Regions from separate parts of the Streptomyces bugieae genome, predicted to be linked through region 1. Evidence: riboswitches for the same ligand, from Rfam matches in the RefSeq annotation. Region 1 holds a riboswitch; each other region holds the start of a gene.
The links. A riboswitch is a leader RNA that binds a small molecule or an ion and turns the genes downstream of it on or off. The one in region 1 is predicted to bind cyclic di-AMP.
Positions count from the first base shown of each region.

Region 2: another riboswitch for cyclic di-AMP. It lies ahead of V2J85_RS35820 (transglycosylase family protein); the one in region 1 lies ahead of V2J85_RS25300 (M23 family metallopeptidase).
Region 3: another riboswitch for cyclic di-AMP. It lies ahead of V2J85_RS36455 (M23 family metallopeptidase); the one in region 1 lies ahead of V2J85_RS25300 (M23 family metallopeptidase).

Region 1 is NZ_JAZBJP010000019.1:27,128-32,774, forward strand. It holds gene V2J85_RS25285 (bifunctional acetate--CoA ligase family protein/GNAT family N-acetyltransferase) at 1-189, opposite strand, end outside; gene V2J85_RS25290 (HPr family phosphocarrier protein) at 323-604, shown strand; gene V2J85_RS25295 (GntR family transcriptional regulator) at 934-1,623, opposite strand; gene V2J85_RS25300 (M23 family metallopeptidase) at 1,804-2,604, opposite strand; cyclic di-AMP (ydaO/yuaA leader) riboswitch at 2,617-2,770, opposite strand; gene V2J85_RS25305 (M16 family metallopeptidase) at 3,046-4,428, opposite strand; gene V2J85_RS25310 (M16 family metallopeptidase) at 4,464-5,647, opposite strand, start outside.
Region 2 is NZ_JAZBJP010000042.1:34,684-40,330, forward strand. It holds gene eno (phosphopyruvate hydratase) at 1-798, opposite strand, end outside; gene V2J85_RS35820 (transglycosylase family protein) at 1,090-1,746, opposite strand; cyclic di-AMP (ydaO/yuaA leader) riboswitch at 1,754-1,920, opposite strand; gene V2J85_RS35825 (LysM peptidoglycan-binding domain-containing protein) at 2,174-3,211, opposite strand; gene V2J85_RS35830 (cytochrome P450 family protein) at 3,462-4,697, opposite strand; gene V2J85_RS35835 (LysR family transcriptional regulator) at 4,882-5,647, opposite strand, start outside.
Region 3 is NZ_JAZBJP010000045.1:20,216-25,862, forward strand. It holds gene V2J85_RS36440 (DNA cytosine methyltransferase) at 1-93, shown strand, start outside; gene V2J85_RS36445 (hypothetical protein) at 281-583, shown strand; gene V2J85_RS36450 (aldo/keto reductase) at 672-1,631, opposite strand; gene V2J85_RS36455 (M23 family metallopeptidase) at 1,783-3,027, opposite strand; cyclic di-AMP (ydaO/yuaA leader) riboswitch at 3,039-3,184, opposite strand; gene V2J85_RS36460 (DUF2332 domain-containing protein) at 3,487-4,830, shown strand; gene V2J85_RS36465 (PP2C family protein-serine/threonine phosphatase) at 4,933-5,647, opposite strand, start outside.

The DNA.
Region 1 (5,647 bases):
GTCGGACAGGCGCGGGTAGGGCGCGAAGAAGCGGTAGTACTTGGACTCGTCCGAGACCTGTTCGTAGAAGGAGACCAGCCGCTCGGCGTCGTCGGGGGTGATGGGGCGGATCCGCGCCGTGCCGCCGTCGCGCAGCACCACGTCGGCTTCCCAGTGGGTCGGGTATGCGTGGTCCGGCGGCTTCTGCATGCGGACAGCGTACGACCGGCCACCGACAACCGGCCCGGCGCGCGTAATCTCGGGGTCAGGGGGAGGCTGGGAGCACTCCCGGCAGCGTGAGAGAATGGTCTAGACAACAGTCACGACTTTGAAGGGCAACACCATGGCTGAGCGCCGCGTGAATGTCGGTTGGGCCGAGGGCCTGCACGCCCGCCCCGCGTCGATCTTCGTCCGGGCGGCCACCGCCTCGGGCGTCCCGATGACGATCGCCAAGGCCGATGGCAACCCGGTCAACGCGGCCTCCATGCTCGCGGTCCTGGGCCTGGGCGCCCAGGGCGGCGAGGAGATCGTGCTGGCCTCGGACGCCGAGGGCGCCGAGGTAGCGCTCGACCGTCTGGCCAAGCTCGTCGCCGAGGGTCTCGAAGAGCTGCCCGAGACCGTCTGAGTCCCCCGGGACGCCCCTTCGCACGGCGGCCCCGCCACGGTGACCTGAAAAGGTGCCGCGGCGGGGCCGTTTCGCGTGCCGGAGAAATACCGTTCCGGGGGAATGGCCTCCCCCTCCCCCACGCACATGTCACACCCGCTGCCGCGGAATTTTCGCGGCCTGGGACCACTATGCCGGGAGGCAGGTACGGGAAAGCGTGCCGCGGAATGTGCGTACCGGAACGCACGCGCGCAACGGCATACGAAAACGCGCCGATATCCGAATTCAAATCCGGATGCGACGCAATCGCGCCCCGGAAATTCCGCACCCCTTTGTATACGGCCCGATTGTTAAGAACGGGCGCGCGCCGTGTTGACGGGCCGTTTCGTGTCGCTCACGTCGGGCGTGGCGGGGCGCCGCAGCCGGTACACCGGGAGCGACCGCTCGATGTGCGCCGCCATCAGGGCGCGGGCCCGTTCCGCGTCGCCCCGGGCCACCGCGTCCAGCACCGCGCCGTGGTCGTCCCACGCCTCACCGGCCCGCGGCGGCGGCTCCACCGCATACATCCACTCGATCTTGCGGCGCAGCTGGGTCAGCAGTGCGGTCAGGCTGGGACTGCCGGCCGCCTGGGCCAGCGTCTCGTGGAACCAGCCGTCGAGTTGGCGCAGGTCGGCGGGGTTGCCGTGGCGGGCCCGCTCGCGGCCGAGCCGTACCAGACCGCGCAGCACCTTCAGATGGGCGGGGGTGCGCCGGGCGGCCGCGCGGGCCGCACCCAGCGGCTCCAGCAGGGCACGGATGTCGAGCAGGTCGGCGGCCTCCTGCTCGGTGGGCTCGGCGACGCAGGCGCCCGCGTGGTGGCGGGTGGTGACGAAGCCCTCCGACTGCAGGGTGCGCAGCGCTTCGCGGACCGGCACTCTGGAGACGCCGTAGCGCGCCGCCAGGATCTCCTCGATCAGCCGGCTCCCCGGCGCCAGTGCACCGGAGATGATGTCCTCGCGAATCGCCGTGCACACCGCATGCGCGGAAATATGGCCTCGCATCGATCGTGCCTCCGCCGTAATCCCCGGAAAACGCCGCCGGTCGGCGGCTTTTCCGAGACTCTATTCGACCGGCACGGTTTTTCCGACGGACTCCGCGTATTCGGCGATATTTTTTGGCCAGCGGGCGCGGGGATGCGGAGGCGTGCGCCGGGGGTGCGGGCGGGGCGGCCGGACGCCGGCTCAGACGTTGACGCCGTGCGACCGCAGATACGCGATCGGGTCGATGTCGGAGCCGTAGTCCGGGCTGGTGCGGGCCTCGAAGTGCAGATGCGGGCCGGTGACGTTGCCGGTGGCCCCGGAGAGGCCGATCTGCTGGCCGGGGGTGACGGTCTGGCCGACCGAGACGCCGATCGACGACAGGTGGCCGTACTGGGTGTACGTGCCGTCGTGCATCTTGATCACGATGTTGTTGCCGTACGAGCCGCCCCAGCCGGCCTCGACGACGGTGCCCGCGCCGACCGCGTGGACGGAGGTCCCGGTGGCGGCGTGGAAGTCGATGCCGGTGTGGCTTCCGGAGGACCACAGGCTGCTGGACGCCTTGTAGCCGGTGGAGACGTAGGAGTCGGCGACGGGGGCGACGAAGGCGTTCAGACGCTTGCGCTCGGCGTCCCGGGCGGCCCGCTCCTTGGCCTCGCGCTCGGCCTTGGCCTTCTTCCTGGCCGCCTCGGCGTGCCGCTCGGCCTCCGCCGCGCGCTTCTTGGCCTCGGCCTCGGCCTTCGCCTGCACGGCGGCGGTCTCGGCGGCGGCCTGCTGGGCGTCGGCCTGGACCTCCAGGCGGTGGGCGAGTTCGTCACCGAGCACGACGGCCTGGGTGAGGCCGGTGTCCTGCGTGCGCGCCGCGTCGGTGGCGGCCAGCGCCGGCGAGGCCAGGGTGCCGACGACGCCGGAGGTCGCGAGGGTGGCTATGCCGGCGAGCTTGCGGGTCGTCCGGGCGCTGCGGCTGGCCCGGCGGTGCTTCCCGGTGGCACGGGTGAACGCCATGTGCTGGCTTGTCCTTTCCTTCCCTCTCGCCTACCGGGTTAGCTGACGGGTTCGGAGCAGGAAGGTCTCCTACGGGCTCCTCCGGAGAGGGGCCCGATTCACCCCAGGGACGTGGGTCCCCGGCTCCCCTGGCTCGCGCCGTACGGGGACTCGGCGATGACTGTCCGGTGCCACTGTTGTGGCGGAGTTGTGACGAACAGCCGGACCGACGCTAATCGGGGCCACTTCGCGGAGCCAAACGGAACCACGATTTTGTGCGGGATCCCACAAGTTCCGACCCAACGAGCCCTTACAAACCGGACATACGACGGACAACCGACGGACTCGGGCGGACAGGTACGGACTCCGGCCGACGAGCGGCGGACATACGACGGCTCCCGCGGTGCGCGAACACCGCGGGAGCCGACCGGTCGTGACGCGTCGTCATGCGCCCTGGGCGGATCAGCCGCTGACGACCTTCACCTCTCCGATGCCCAGCGCCTTGACGGGCTCGGTGATCTGCGCGGCGTCGCCCACCAGGACGGTCACCAGGCGGTCCACCGGGAAGGCGTTGACGGCGGCGGCGGTCGCCTCGACCGTGCCGGTCTCCGCGAGCCGGAGGTACAACTGCGCCTGGAAGTCGTCCGGGAGCTGCTGCTCCACCTGGTCGGCGAGGGTGCCCGCGACGGCCGCCGCGGTCTCGTACTTGAGCGGCGCCACCCCGACGAGGTTCTGCACCGCGACGTCCCGCTCCTCGTCCGTCAGCCCCTCTGCCGCGAGGGTCCGCAGCACCTTCCAGAGGTCCTCCAGCGCGGGCCCGGTGGAGGCGGTGTCCACCGAGCCGCTGATGGCGAGCAGCGCCGCGCCGGTGGTGCCCTCGGGGGACGTGGGGGCCGTGGAGCGCAGTACCTGGCCGAAGGCGCGCACGCCGTAGGTGTAGCCCTTCTCCTCGCGCAGGACGCGGTCCAGACGGGAGGTGAGGGTGCCGCCCAGGCAGTACGTGCCGAGCACCTGGGCCGGCCACACGCGGTCGTGCCGGTCGGCGCCGATCCGGCCGATGAGCAGCTGGGTCTGGACGGCGCCGGGGCGGTCCACGATCACCACGCGGCCGGTGTCGTCGGCGGCGATCGGGGTGGCCTTGACCGGCTCGGCGGTCGAACCGCTCCAGGCGCCGAGGGTGTCGGCGAGCGCCGCGGCCAGGTCGACGCCGGTGAAGTCACCGACGATCACGGCGGTGGCCGTGGCGGGCCGGACGTGGGCGTCGTAGAAGGCGCGCACGGCCGCGGCGTCGATCCGCGCGACGGTCTCCTCGGTGCCCTGACGGGGGCGGGAGATCCGCGCGGTGGCCGGGAACAGCTCCTTGGAGAGCGCCATAGCCGCACGCCGGGCCGGGTTGGCGAGCTCGTGCGGGATCTCGTCGAGGCGGTTGCGGACCAGCCGCTCGATCTCGCTCTCCGGGAACGCGGGGGCGCGCAGCGCATCGGCGAGCAGGCCGAGCGCACGGGTCAGCCGGGACGCCGGGACCTCCAGGGAGACGCGTACGCCGGGGTGGTCGGCGTGCGCGTCCAGGGTGGCGCCGCAACGCTCCAGCTCGGCGGCGAAGCCCTCCGCGTCGTATTTGTCGGTGCCCTCGGACAGGGCGCGCGCCATGATCGTGGCGACGCCGTCCAGGCCCTCGGGCTCGGCGTCCAGCGGGGCGACGAGGTTGATCTCGACCGCGACGACCTGCTGGCCGGGGCGGTGGCTGGTCAGGAGCGTGAGGCCGTTGGGCAGTTGGCTGCGCTCGGGGGCCGGGAAGGCCCACGGCTTGGGCGCGCCGCTCTGGGGCTGCGGGTGGAACTGCATGGTGCTCCCTGCGGAATCCTGGCGGGTGTCGTCGCTCACTGCTCCGTCTCCCCTTCCTCGGCGGCGTTGCCGGCCGGCTCGGTGGGCTCGTAGACGAGCACCGCACGGTTGTCGGGGCGCAACCGGGCCTTGGCGACCGCCTGCACCTCCTCGGGGGTGATGTCCAGGACCCGCTGCACGGCGGTCAGCGCGAGCTGCGGGTCACCGAACAGGACGGCGAACCGGCACAGTTCGTCGGCGCGGCCGCTGACCGTCGCCAGACGGTCCAGCCATTCGCGCTCCAGCTGGGCCTGCGCCCGTTCCATCTCCTCCGGGGTGGGCCCCTCGGCGGCGAACCGCGCCAGCTCGTCGTCGACCGCGCGCTCGATGGCGGGCACCTCCACCCCGGCGGACGTCTTCACGTCCAGCCAGCCCAGGGAGGGCGCACCGGCCAGCCGCAGCAGGCCGAAACCGGCGGCCACGGCGCTGCGGTCGCGACGCACCAGCCGGTTGTACAGGCGGGAGGACTCGCCGCCGCCCAGGACGGTCAGGGCGAGGTCGGCGGCGTCCGCCTCACGGGTGCCGTCGTGCGGCAGGCGGTAGGCCGCCATCAGGGCACGGGAGGGCACCTCCTCCTCGACGACCTCGCGCAGCTCGGTGCCGACCACATCGGGCAGCGTGCCGTCCCGGGGCGGCTGCTTGCCGTCGTGGGAGGGGATCGAGCCGAAGTACTTCTCGATCCAGGCGAGCGTCCGGGCGGGGTCGATGTCGCCGACGACCGACAGGACGGCGTTGTTGGGCGCGTAGTACGTACGGAAGAACGCCCGGGCGTCCTCCAGGGAGGCGGCGTCCAGATCGGCCATCGACCCGATGGGGGTGTGGTGGTACGGATGACCCTCCGGGTACGCCATGGCCGTCAGCTTCTCGAAGGCCGTGCCGTAAGGGACGTTGTCGTAACGCTGGCGGCGCTCGTTCTTGACGACGTCGCGCTGGTTCTCCAGGGATTCCTCGTCGAGTGCGGTCAGCAGCGAGCCCATGCGGTCCGCCTCCAGCCAGAGCGCGAGCTCCAGCTCGTGGGCGGGCATGGTCTCGAAGTAGTTGGTGCGCTCGAAGCTCGTGGTGCCGTTGAGCGAACCGCCGGCGCCCTGCACCAGCTCGAAGTGGCCGTTCCCCTTCACCTGCGCGGAACCCTGGAACATCAGGTGCTCGAAGAGGTGAGCCAGGCCCGTACGGCCCTTGA
Region 2 (5,647 bases), on a different contig from region 1:
CATCTCGGCGGCCGAGCGGTCCTTGCCCTCGAACTGGTACTTGCCGTCCTTGTAGAACTCGGAGGCGGCGACGTCCAGGGCGAGCGCGATGTCCTGGCCGGGGGCGTAACCGGCTTCCTTGATGGCCTCGAGGATGAGGTCGAGGGCCTCGCGGTTGGAGCCCAGGTTCGGGGCGAAGCCGCCCTCGTCGCCGAGGCCGGTGGCCAGGCCCTTGGCCTTCAGGACCTTCTTGAGGGTGTGGTAGACCTCGGCGCCCCAGCGCAGGGCCTCGGAGAAGGACTCCGCGCCGATCGGGGCGATCATGAACTCCTGGATGTCCACGTTGGAGTCGGCGTGCGAGCCGCCGTTCAGGATGTTCATCATCGGCACGGGCAGGACGTGCGCGTTCGGGCCGCCCAGGTAGCGGAACAGCGGGAGGTCGCTGGCCTCGGAGGCGGCGTGCGCGACGGCGAGGGAGACGCCGAGGATGGCGTTGGCGCCGAGCGAGCCCTTGTTGTCGGTGGCGTCCAGGTCGAACATGGCCTGGTCGATCAGCCGCTGCTCGGTCGCGTCGTAGCCGACGAGCTCCGGGCCGATCTGCTCGATGACGGCCAGGACGGCCTTCTCCACGCCCTTGCCGAGGTAGCGGTTGGGGTCGCCGTCGCGGAGCTCGATGGCCTCGAAGGCGCCGGTCGAGGCGCCGGACGGCACGGCGGCACGGCCGGTGCTGCCGTCGTCGAGGCCGACCTCGACCTCGACCGTGGGATTACCTCGCGAGTCGAGAATTTCGCGGGCTACGACGACGTCGATGGACGGCACGTTGTCTCCTTCATGGGTGTCTGGAGTTCTGCAGCACGAGCCTAACGGCCCGGGGAGGGTCCGCCTGCCCTTGGCCCGCTCCGTGGGACGGAATAACCCCACAAGCAGCACAAAGGCCCAGCTCACGGGATGTTTGCCGCAATGTTCGCCGAGCGGGGAAAGTCCGGCGGAGCGTCCGGCCGGCGGCGGCGCGGACGGCGGGGTACGGAGAAGCCCCGCCGCGGCGCGCCGGGGGGAGGGGCGCGCCGGACGGGGCCGGTCTCACCAGGGGTGTCCCGGTGCGGGGACGACTCAGACGTGGAGCTTCTGACCCGGGAAGATCAGGTTGGGGTTGCCGCCGATGACGGACTTGTTGGCCGCGTAGACGGCCTTCCAGTGGGTGCCGTGCGCCTTGGCGATCTTGGCGAGGGTGTCGCCGGCCTTGACGGTGTAGTTGCCGTGGCCCTGGTTCTTCTTCGGGGCGGCCGGGGTGCTCTCGTGCTTCGGGGCGGCCGGGGTGCGCTTGACCGCCGCGTCGCTCTTCTCCGGTGCGGACTTGGCGACCGGGGTGCTGCTGTCCAGGTCGGGGGACGGGCCACCGGCGGTCAGACCGCCGGCGCCGGCGCAGGACCAGGCGCCCGGGCCCTGGAGGGCGAGGAGCTTCTCGGCGGCGGCGATCTGCTGGGACTTGGTGGCCAGGTCGGCGCGCGGCGCGTACTTGGTGCCGCCGGCGGCGGCCCAGCTGGAGTTGGAGAACTGCAGGCCACCGTAGTAGCCGTTACCGGTGTTGATCGACCAGTTGCCGCCGGACTCGCACTGGGCGACCTTGTCCCAGGTGGCGACGGAGGCGGCGGAGGCAGAGGTGGCGCCCATCAGCGGGACGGCCACGGCGGCACCGGCGACACCGGCGAGGGTGGCGACGCGGGCGGCCTTGGAGGGACGACGGTGCTTGCCCTTGAAGATCAGCATGGTTCGTTCGTTTCCTCACCGACGCCTACGAGGTGAGCTGTCGGGTTCGGACTGTGAGTCGCCCGGCCGGTGCCATGAGCACCGGGCTTCACCCCAAGCCGGCTGACCCGCTTTCACGGGCCGGGCCGGCGCCTACCTTGGTTCCCCCGCTCCTGCCTACGGCGCTTGCGCGTCAACTGCCTCCGACCACCGGCAGGACTCGGCGTGTGATCGAAGGGGCCCGCTTTGGCGAGCGGTGATGACCGTAATCAGGAACCACCCGGGTGTTCAAACCCCCTCATCTGGACCGAGTTGACCATTTTTGATCACGGAGGGGTCACAAACCCGCAGGTGGGGACCGGTGCGACGGCAGTGGACCCTTCGGGGCCCACCGCCCCACAACGAGACGCTTGTCTCACTTTCGCCAAAGCGGGCCGAAACCGGCGAACTACCCTGCGGACTGCCCGAGATCGAGCTGCTGACCTGGGTGGATCAGGTCCGCGTCGGAGCCGACGACGTCCTCGTTGCGGTCGTAGAGCGCCGGCCAGCCACCCGGCAGCCGGTGCGCCTGGGCGATCGCTGACAGGCTGTCACCCGGCTGCACGGTGTACCCGTCGCCCTCGGCCGGGGGCGTCCGGTGCGCGTCGTCGCCGCGCGAGGCGTGCCGCCCGCCGGAGGCCCGGTCGCCGCCGTCGCCGTCGCCCCGGTCCGCGTCGCCGCGGTGCCGGCCCGAACCGCCCGGCACGCCGTCCGTCGTCGTACCGCCCTGCGATCCGTCGGAGGCCGTGCCGTCCCCCTTGCCCGTACCGGCGCCGTCGCCGGTACCGCTGGCGTCGCTGCCGCTGGTGCCGTCGTCGGAGGGGGCGGTGGTGCCGGACGGATCCTCGCCCCGGTCGCCCGGCGTCGCGTCGCCGGACGGCCCGGACGAGCCGGAGGTCCGGTCGGGGTCGGGGGACGGCGTGCCGGTGCCGGCGGAGTCCGAGGGGTCGGGAGTGGACGGGGACGGCGTGGCCCGCGACGGCTCGTCACCGGCCGGCCCGTCGTCCTCGTCGCCACCGGGGTCGTCGGCCGTCCCGTCGTGCCAACCGGAGGAGCCGGAGCCGGCGGTCCGGTCGTCGTCCGACGGGTCGGGTATCGGGGTGCTGGTGCCGCCCGGGTCGACCCGCGGCACCCGGCCGTCCTTCGTCAGACCGGCGTTCACCGCACAGCTCGGCCAGGCGTCCGGGCCGAGGTCGTCGAGGATCGTCTCGGCCACCGCGATCTGCTGGGCGCGGCTGGCGAGGTCGGGCCGCGAGGCGTAGGCCGCGCCGCCGTGCCGGTCCCACATGTCCTGGGTGAGCTGGAGCCCGCCGTAGAAACCGTTGCCGGTGTCCGAGCTCCAGATGCCGCCGCTCTCGCACTGGGCGACCCGGTCCCAGGTCGCGGTGTCGGCGGCGTGGGCGCCACCGGCGGAGAGCAGAGGCAGTGCGAGTGCCGAGCCGGTCACTCCCGCCGTGACAAAGATGGCCGGTGCTTGACGGGGGCGACGGTGTCGGCCGTTCCCGGAACGCATGCGGATGCCTTTCGCGCGGCGGTTGAGTTGTCGCGATCCGACGGTTTCCTCGGCACTGTGTTCGAGGAGCCGTCGATCGTGGATCGAAAGGTAGCCGGGGTCACGGGTAGTCACAAGTCGGTGTAGCAAAGATCACGCGCAGGTCACGTCCTGACGCTCTGTCACCATCGGCCTCCGTCGCTGGTCAGGGCCGCTCGGACGTGAACTCCACCGGCAGCGACCGCAGTCCGCGCATGATGAGCCCGCCACGCCACCGCAATTCGGCCGGTTCCACCGCAAGCCGGATGTCCGGAAGCCGGGTCAGCAGGGTGGCGAGCGCGGTCTGCCCTTCGAGCCGGGCGAGCGGGGCGCCCAGGCAGTAATGGATGCCGTGCCCGTATCCCAGATGCTGATTGTCACGCCGGGTCAGGTCGAGCAGGTCCGGGTCGGGGAAGCGCGCCGGGTCGCGGTCGGCGGCGGCCAGCACCACCAGGACGGGGTCCCCCTCGGCGATCCGCTGCCCCCCGAGGGTCAGCTCCTCGGTGGCGAACCGCCAGGTCGCCAGCTCCACGGGGCCGTCGAAGCGGAGCAGCTCCTCGACCCCGGTGGTCAGCAGCTCGGTGTCGCCCGCCGCCAGCGACTTCTGCAGCAGCTCGCGCTGGGCGGGGTGCCGGAGCAGCTGGTACGTGCCGTTACCGATCAAGTTCACGGTCGTCTCAAAGCCGGCAAACAGGAGGATGAAGGCCATCGCGGCGACCTCGTTCTCGGTGAGGTGCTCGCCGTGGTCCGAGGCGCGGATCAGCCCGGAGATCAGGTCCTCGTCCGGGGCGGGGGTACCCTCCAGGGTTTCGCGCTTGCGGTGGATCAGTTCGGCGAGATAGCCGCGCATCTTCTTCACGGACCGTGCGACCCCACCGCGCGGGCCACCGCCGTGGCGGATCATCATGCCCGCCCAGTCCCGGAAGTCGTCCTGGTCCTCGCGCGGGACGCCCAGCAGGTCACAGATCGCGTAGATCGGCAGCGGGAACGCGAACTCGTGGATCAGGTCGGCCTCGCCGCGACCGGCGAACCCGTCGATGAGGTGGTCGGTCAGCTCCTGCACCCGGGGCGCGAACTCGGCGACGCGACGGGGCGTGAACGCCTTGCTGACCAGCCGGCGCAGCCGGGTGTGGTCCGGCGGGTCGATGTTGAGCAGATGCGTCATCAGGTTGGCGCTGCGCTCGCCCGGGATGCCGACCTTGCCCTTGCCGTGCGCGGACTCGCTGTGGTGCACCGGGTTCTTGGAGAGCCGGGCGTCGGCCAGCGCCTGCCGCGCCTCGGTGTAGCGGGTCACCAGCCATGCCTCGACCCCGCTGGGCAGCGCCGTGCGGTGCACCGGCGCGTGCTCGCGCAGCCAGGCGTACGCCGGATACGGATCGGACGCGAACTCCCAGGTGAACAGCTCGGGCGCGGGCGGGACCGGCCGGTTGGCCGGGCAGCCCGCGGGGCGGCCCGGAGCGCTGTCCGCGGGCGTGGGGTCCGTAGAGGTGGGGCGGGGCTCGTCGTGCACCCTCTGACCGTAACCGCCCCGGAAGACGCCCCGCGCACGGGCGGCGGGCCCGCCACCGGGGCACCCGGCGGCGCCCTCAGGAGCCGCCCGGATCCACCCCCAGCCCCTCCAGGAAGGCCACCGCCGCCGGTGACGGCCCCAGGGCGCTCCACACCACCCGTTCCGTACGCTCCGGCGCCGGCCGCGCCCGCACGATGTGCAGCCCGGGCAGCTCGGCGGCGATGGCCTCCGGGACCATGCCGATGCCCAGCCCGGCCCGCACCAGCTTCGCCAGGAACTCCACCGTGGTCACCTCGAAGGACACCTCCGACGACAGCCCCGCCGCCCGGAACGCCTCGTCGCGCTGGCGCCGGGCCGCCGACCCCGCCGTGAAGTCCACGAAGGTCTCCCGCGCCAGCCGCGCCAGCGTCGTCCACTCCCGCCCCGCCAGCGCATGCCCCGGCGGCACCACGGCCACCAGCTCCCCGCGGGCCAGCACCCGCTCCCGTACGCCGGACGGGCGGGCGCCGGGCACCAGCCCGACGAAGGCGACGTCCAGCGTCCCCTCCCGCACCTTCTCGATGAGCGGATCGCTCATCTCCATCTGCAGGCCGACCCGCACCTGTGGATAGCGGCCGCGGAAATCGCCCAGCTCACGGGCGAGGTCGACGGCCGCCACGGTCGAGATGGCACCCACCGCCAGCCGGCCGCGCACCTCCCCGGTCGCCGCCGCCACCTCGGCCCGGGCCCGCTCGGCCGCCGCCAGCGCCTGCCGCGCGACGGGCACGAACGCCTCACCGGCGACGGTCAGCCGGACGCTGCGGCTGGTCCGGTCGAAGAGCCGCGCACCGAGCTCCTTCTCC
Region 3 (5,647 bases), on a different contig from region 1:
ATCGCTCGGCAGATCGGCAACGCGGTACCGGTCGGGCTCGGCACCGCCATCGCGAAGGTCATCCGGCATGCATTGCGTGGAGAGCAGGGCTGACTGCCGGGCCGCAGCCGGGCACGGGCGAGGCAGGAGCGGGCATCCGGCAAACACCATGTCAGTGACCCGACGCCCCGTGGATCCACCGTGGCGCCGGCTCGCTGTGGGCCGAACTCCCGGGCGTAGGCTCACAGAAGTTGTCTCTTCTGTGGTTTCTCTGGTGTCTCTTCTGAGGAGTGGAGTGGGCATGGCCGGCGTTCCGAGCAGTGTGGTGGCGGCGAGTGGGTTGCTCGGGGGTTATGGGGTGGCTCGGTGGACGAAGAAGCGGCCGTTGGGGGGTGTGGCGTTGGCTGCGGCGGGGGCGGTGGCGGCTCGGGAGTGGCAGCGGAAGGCCGGTGGTAAGACGGCGGCGGCGCTGAGTGGGGCCTACGTGGCGGCGTTCGTGGGGTCGCATCCGTTGGCCAAGAAGATCGGGGCCTGGCCTTCGGTGTTCGCGGTGGCGGGTGGGGTGGCGCTGGCGTCCTGGGCGGTGGTGGACCGGCGGGGGTAGTGCGCCCGGCGGCGTTGCGGTGCGGGTGGGAGGGGAGCGGGGCCCTGGGGCCCCGCTCCTTCCCTGTGCGGCGGGCCCGCGTCCTGGACTACGCCGACGCCTCGTTCAGGAGGGTGAGTTCGGGGGCGGTGAGGGTCAGGTCGGTGACGGCCAGCAGGGGGGCGAGCTGGGCGGTCGTGCGGGCGCTGGCGATCGGGGCGGCGACCGTCGGCTGGGCGGCGAGCCAGGCCAGCGCGACGGTGGCGAGCTCGGCGCCATGGGCGGCGGCGACCGTGTCGAGGGCCTCCAGGACGCGGGGGCCACGGTCGGTGGACAGGTACTGCGCGGCCTTCCCGGACCGGGCGCTGTCGACCGCGGCACCCGGCCGGTACTTGCCGGTCAGGAAGCCGGAGGCCAGGGCGTAGTACGGCACCGCGGACACGCCGTTGCGCGCGGCCACGTCGGCGAGTTCGCCCTCGTACGTGTCGCGGGAGACCAGGTTGTAGTGCGGCTGCAGGGCCACGTAACGGGCCACGCCCTCGCGGTCGGAGAAGGCGAGGGACTCCGCGAGGCGCTGCGCGGAGATGTTGGAGGCGCCGATCTCCCGGACCTTGCCGGCCCGGACGAGGTCGTCCAGGGCGGTCAGGAACTCGCCGACCTCGACCGACTCGTCGTCGTAGTGGGTGTAGTAGAGGTCGATGTAATCCGTGCGGAGACGGGTGAGGGACTCCTCGACCGCGGACTTGATGGTGGCGGCGGACAGACCCTTGTAATCGGGGTGCGCGCCGACCTTGGTGGCGATGACGATGTCGTCGCGATGGCCGCGGGAGGCCAGCCAGTTGCCGAGGACCGCCTCGGACTCGCCGCCCTTGTTGCCGGGCACCCAGGCCGAGTACACATCGGCGGTGTCGATGAAGTTGCCACCGCCCGCCACGTACGCGTCGAGTACGGCGAACGACTCGGCCTCATCGGCGGTCCAGCCGAAGACGTTGCCCCCGAGGGAGAGGGGGGAGACGGACAGCGAGCCCAGGGCCCTGGGCGTACGGGAGTTGTTGCTTGTCGCGCTCATGGTGGGGGCAGCGTCGCGGGGCGGGTGGTTATTCCCGCTTACGGGAGTTATTCCCGTTCCTCGGATACTCCCGTTCCTCGGATACTCCGGTTCCCCGGACGGCGGCCACCCTCGCGCCGTGGCCGCCCGCCCCGCCCCGCCCGTCAGGTGTTCAGACGTTGACGCCGTGGTCGCGCAGCCAGGGCATCGGGTCTATCGGGTCGCCGGCGCCGGGGCGTACCTCCAGGTGGAGGTGGGGGCCGGTGACGTTGCCCGTGGCGCCGACCCGGCCGATGACGTCGCCGGTGCTGACCTTGCCCGAGGTCTTGACCATCGAGGACAGGTGGCAGAACCAGAGCTCGGTGCCGTCGTCGAGGGTCAGGACGATGCGGTAGCCGTACGAACCGGCCCAGCCGGCCTGGGTGATGGTGCCGGAGTGCACCGCCTTGACGGGTGTGCCGGTCGGGGCGGCGAAGTCCTGGCCGGTGTGGTCCGCGACCCAGCGGTCACCGGCCTGCCCGAAGCTCGCGGTGAGGGTGTACGAGGAGACCGGGGTGATGAAGCTCTGCGCCAGTTTGGCGAGGCGTTCGGCCTCCGCCTTTCGGCGGGCCTCCTCCTCGGCCTTGCGCCGGGCCTCGGCCGCCGCCTCCTTCTTGGCGGCCGCGGCCTTCTCCGCGGCCTTCAGGTCCGCGGCGGCGTCCGTCGTGGCCTGCTTGATCGCGGCCTGCTCGGCGGCCTCGCGGGCCTCCTGTTCGGCGGCGCCCTGCTGGGTGTCGGCCTGCTGGAGGATGCGGCTGCGCAGCGCCTCGCCGGCGTTCGCGCCGGAGCCGGAGTCCGTACCCGTACCCGCGTCGGAGCCCGTGCCCGAGCTCGATCCGGCGTCCGTGTCTCTGCCCGGGCCGGTGAGCGGGTCGGCGGAGGTGGCGGCGGAAGCGGTGTGCGCGCCGCCGTCGCCGTGCGAACCGCCGTCGGATATCAGGTCGCCGACGCCGGGCAGGGAGGCGGCGTCCGGGAGGTGGTCGGCGACCGCGTCGGCCACTCCGCCGAGGTCGGGCATCGAGATCGGCACCGGCGGCCGGCCCTCGGCCGTGGCCATCCCGCCCGCACCGACCGCCGCGATGACGCCGACGCCCAGGACCGTGCCACCGCGGGCGAGGCCACCGCCGCGCTGCTTGGCCACCCGGTGCTTGCCGCGGACCGGGCGGACGGACTCCTCGGTGGGGTTCCATTCCTCCCACTGGCCGTCGGCGTCACCGTTCGTCCCGCCGGCCGTCGCGAAACGGGCGTCGGTGACGAAAGCGGTGTCGCCGGGACCCGCGAAGGCGTGGGGAGCTCCCGACGCGTACGGGGCGCCCGGGCCCCGGTCGTCGGACTCGTAGGTGGACGGAGCCTCGGGGACGGGCCTGTTGGACGCCACGGGGGCGCACTCCTTTCCTTCCTTCTCGCCTACCGGGTTAGCTGACGGGTTCGGAGCAGGAAGGTCTCCTACGGGCACCCTCTGGCGAAGGCGTCCGATTCACCCCAAGGTGGTGGTTCCCCGGTTCCCTTGGTGCAGTTCGAGGTGCTGGAGGTGCGTGAAAAGCGCGTGCGGGATTCGGCGTCGGCGCACGGTGCCGCCTCTTGCGGCGGCTGGGACGACCGCGCTGCGTTATCGGACAGTAATAGAGATCGCGGCGGTTTTCCAAGCCTTCCCGGGAATCCATATGCCTCGCGCACCAGCTTTGGCGTGGTCTTTTCCGGTCACCATGGCCATAAATCGGGCGAGTTGGCCGCACCACCCCGTGCCGCGTCTAAACGATCTCTCGATGATTGTGCGTCAGTTGTTATGCGGAGGGGTGCCTGCCCATTACGGAACGTGAAGACGTAACGTCGGATCATGGTCGTCAACGCCGAGCGCCCTGGACACTCCGAGCGCCCCGGACCCTCCGAAAGTCCCGGATACGCCGAGAACCCCGGACCCGCCGAACGCCTCCGCAACACCGGTCACGGGCGGCACGGCCGTCCCGGCCACCGCGGCGGCACGACCGGAAGCGCCCAGGACGTGGCGCGGCGGTACCAGGAGTTCTCCTGGCGCGAGGCGCGCGGGCGGTCCGACGCCCACGAGGAGTTGAGCGCACGGATCGGCCAGGACCAGGAGTTGTGCGAGCTGCTGGCGGGGTCGCTGCCGGCCGGCGACAAGCAGCAGCCCCAGCTCCTGCTCGCCGCCGTCCGCCATCTCGACGGCCCGCACGCGGAGCAGGGCCCGCGCGGCGCGGCGGCCTACGGCCGCTGGCGCGAATGGACGATCCGGCACTGGGACCAGGTGCGGGACGTCATCCTGCGCCGCGGCACCCAGACCAACGAACCGGCCCGCTGCGCCACCCTGCTGCCGCTGCTCGCCCGGCTGCCCCAGCCGCTGGCCCTGCTGGAGGTCGGCACCTCGGCCGGGCTGTGTCTGCACCCGGACCGCTATCGGTACGCGTATGGATACGGATACGAAGAGGGCTCCGGATACGAAGACGGCTACGGGTACGAAGGCAGGTACGGATACGGGGACGCGGGCGCGCCGGGTCCCGGGCACCCGGGCGGGCACGGAACGGGAGCCCACCACCGGGTCGTCGGCGCCGGAGCGCACGCCCCGCTCGTCGAAGTGGGCGCCTTTGACAGCCCCGTGGTCTTCCCCTGTCAGGTGCAGGCGCCGGTGCCGGCGCCGGCAGCGCAGCGGGCGCACGTCCCCGCCCGGCTCCCCGAGGTCGTCTGGCGGGCCGGGATCGATCTCGCACCGCTCGACCCGGTCGCCGAGCCGGACGACCTGCGCTGGCTGCGGTCGCTCGTATGGCCCGGCGACGAGGCGCGGGCGGACCGGTTGTCCGCGGCCGTCGACGCGGTGCGGGCGGTGCCGCGACCGCGGATCGTCCGCGGGGACCTGATCGACGAACTGCCCGCGCTGGCGGCCGAGGCACCGGACGGGGCGACCCTGGTCGTGTTCCACACCTCCGTGCTGAGCTATCTGCCGTTCGCCCGGCGCGAGGAGTTCGCCCGGCTCGTACGGTCGGTCCTCGACGGGCGGGACGGCGGCGGGCACTGGGTCTCCCAGGAGCACCACTCCGTGCTGCCGTGGCTCCCCCTGCCCGCGCACCACACCCCGCGCCCGGACGACCCGCTGCAGCTGACCCTCGCCCTGGACGGGCACCCGGTCGCGCTCACCGGCCCGCATGGACAGAGCTTCCGCCCGCTGTAGTGGGCCCCTGACGGTCCTTTGGCACACCCTTGTCGGAGCGTCCGCCCGCTGTGGAGCGCCGGGTCGGCGGCCTTGCGCGTACCCCCGCAGGTCGCCGAGCTCTCACTCCCCCATCGGCCGCTGCAGCGCCAGCAGGGCCATGTCGTCCGCCGGGGCGCCGCCGGTGTGCCGGGCGACGTCCTCGATGAGGGCGTCCAGGAGGCCGCCGGGACCCGGGAAGTGCCGGCCGCGGAGCTTGTCCGCGGGGTCGTAGAAGCGGCCGCGCAGGTCGCGGGCCTCGGTCACGCCGTCGGTGAAGAAGAGGAGCAGCGCGCCGGCCGGGAAGAACGACTCGTCGGAACGGTCCGGCCAGCCCGCCACCTCGCTCATCCCCAGCGGCAGCGCCGGCGCGGCGGGCGTCAGCTCGCACAGCCCGCCGTCCGGGCCCAGCAACAGGGGCGCCGGATGGCCACGGTTGAGGACCCGCAGCACCGACCGCCCGCCGGCGGGGATCTCGGCCAGGACCGCGGTGGTGAACCCCTCGTACCGGTCGATTCCCGCGCGCCGCCCGCCCTCCCGTTGCAGCGCCCGCTCCAGCCGGCCGGCCACCGCCTCCAGGGTGGCCTCCTGTTCCGCCGCCTCCCGGAAGGCCCCGATGACGACCACGGCGGCCTCCACCGCCTCCAGACCCTTGCCGCGGACGTCGCCGACGATCAGCCGTACGCCGTGCGGGGTGTCCTGCACGGCGTAGAAATCGCCGCCGATCCGGGCGTCCGCCCGCGCGCCCACGTACCGGGCGGCGACCGCGAGCCCGCCGAGCCGCTCGGGCGGCGCCGGC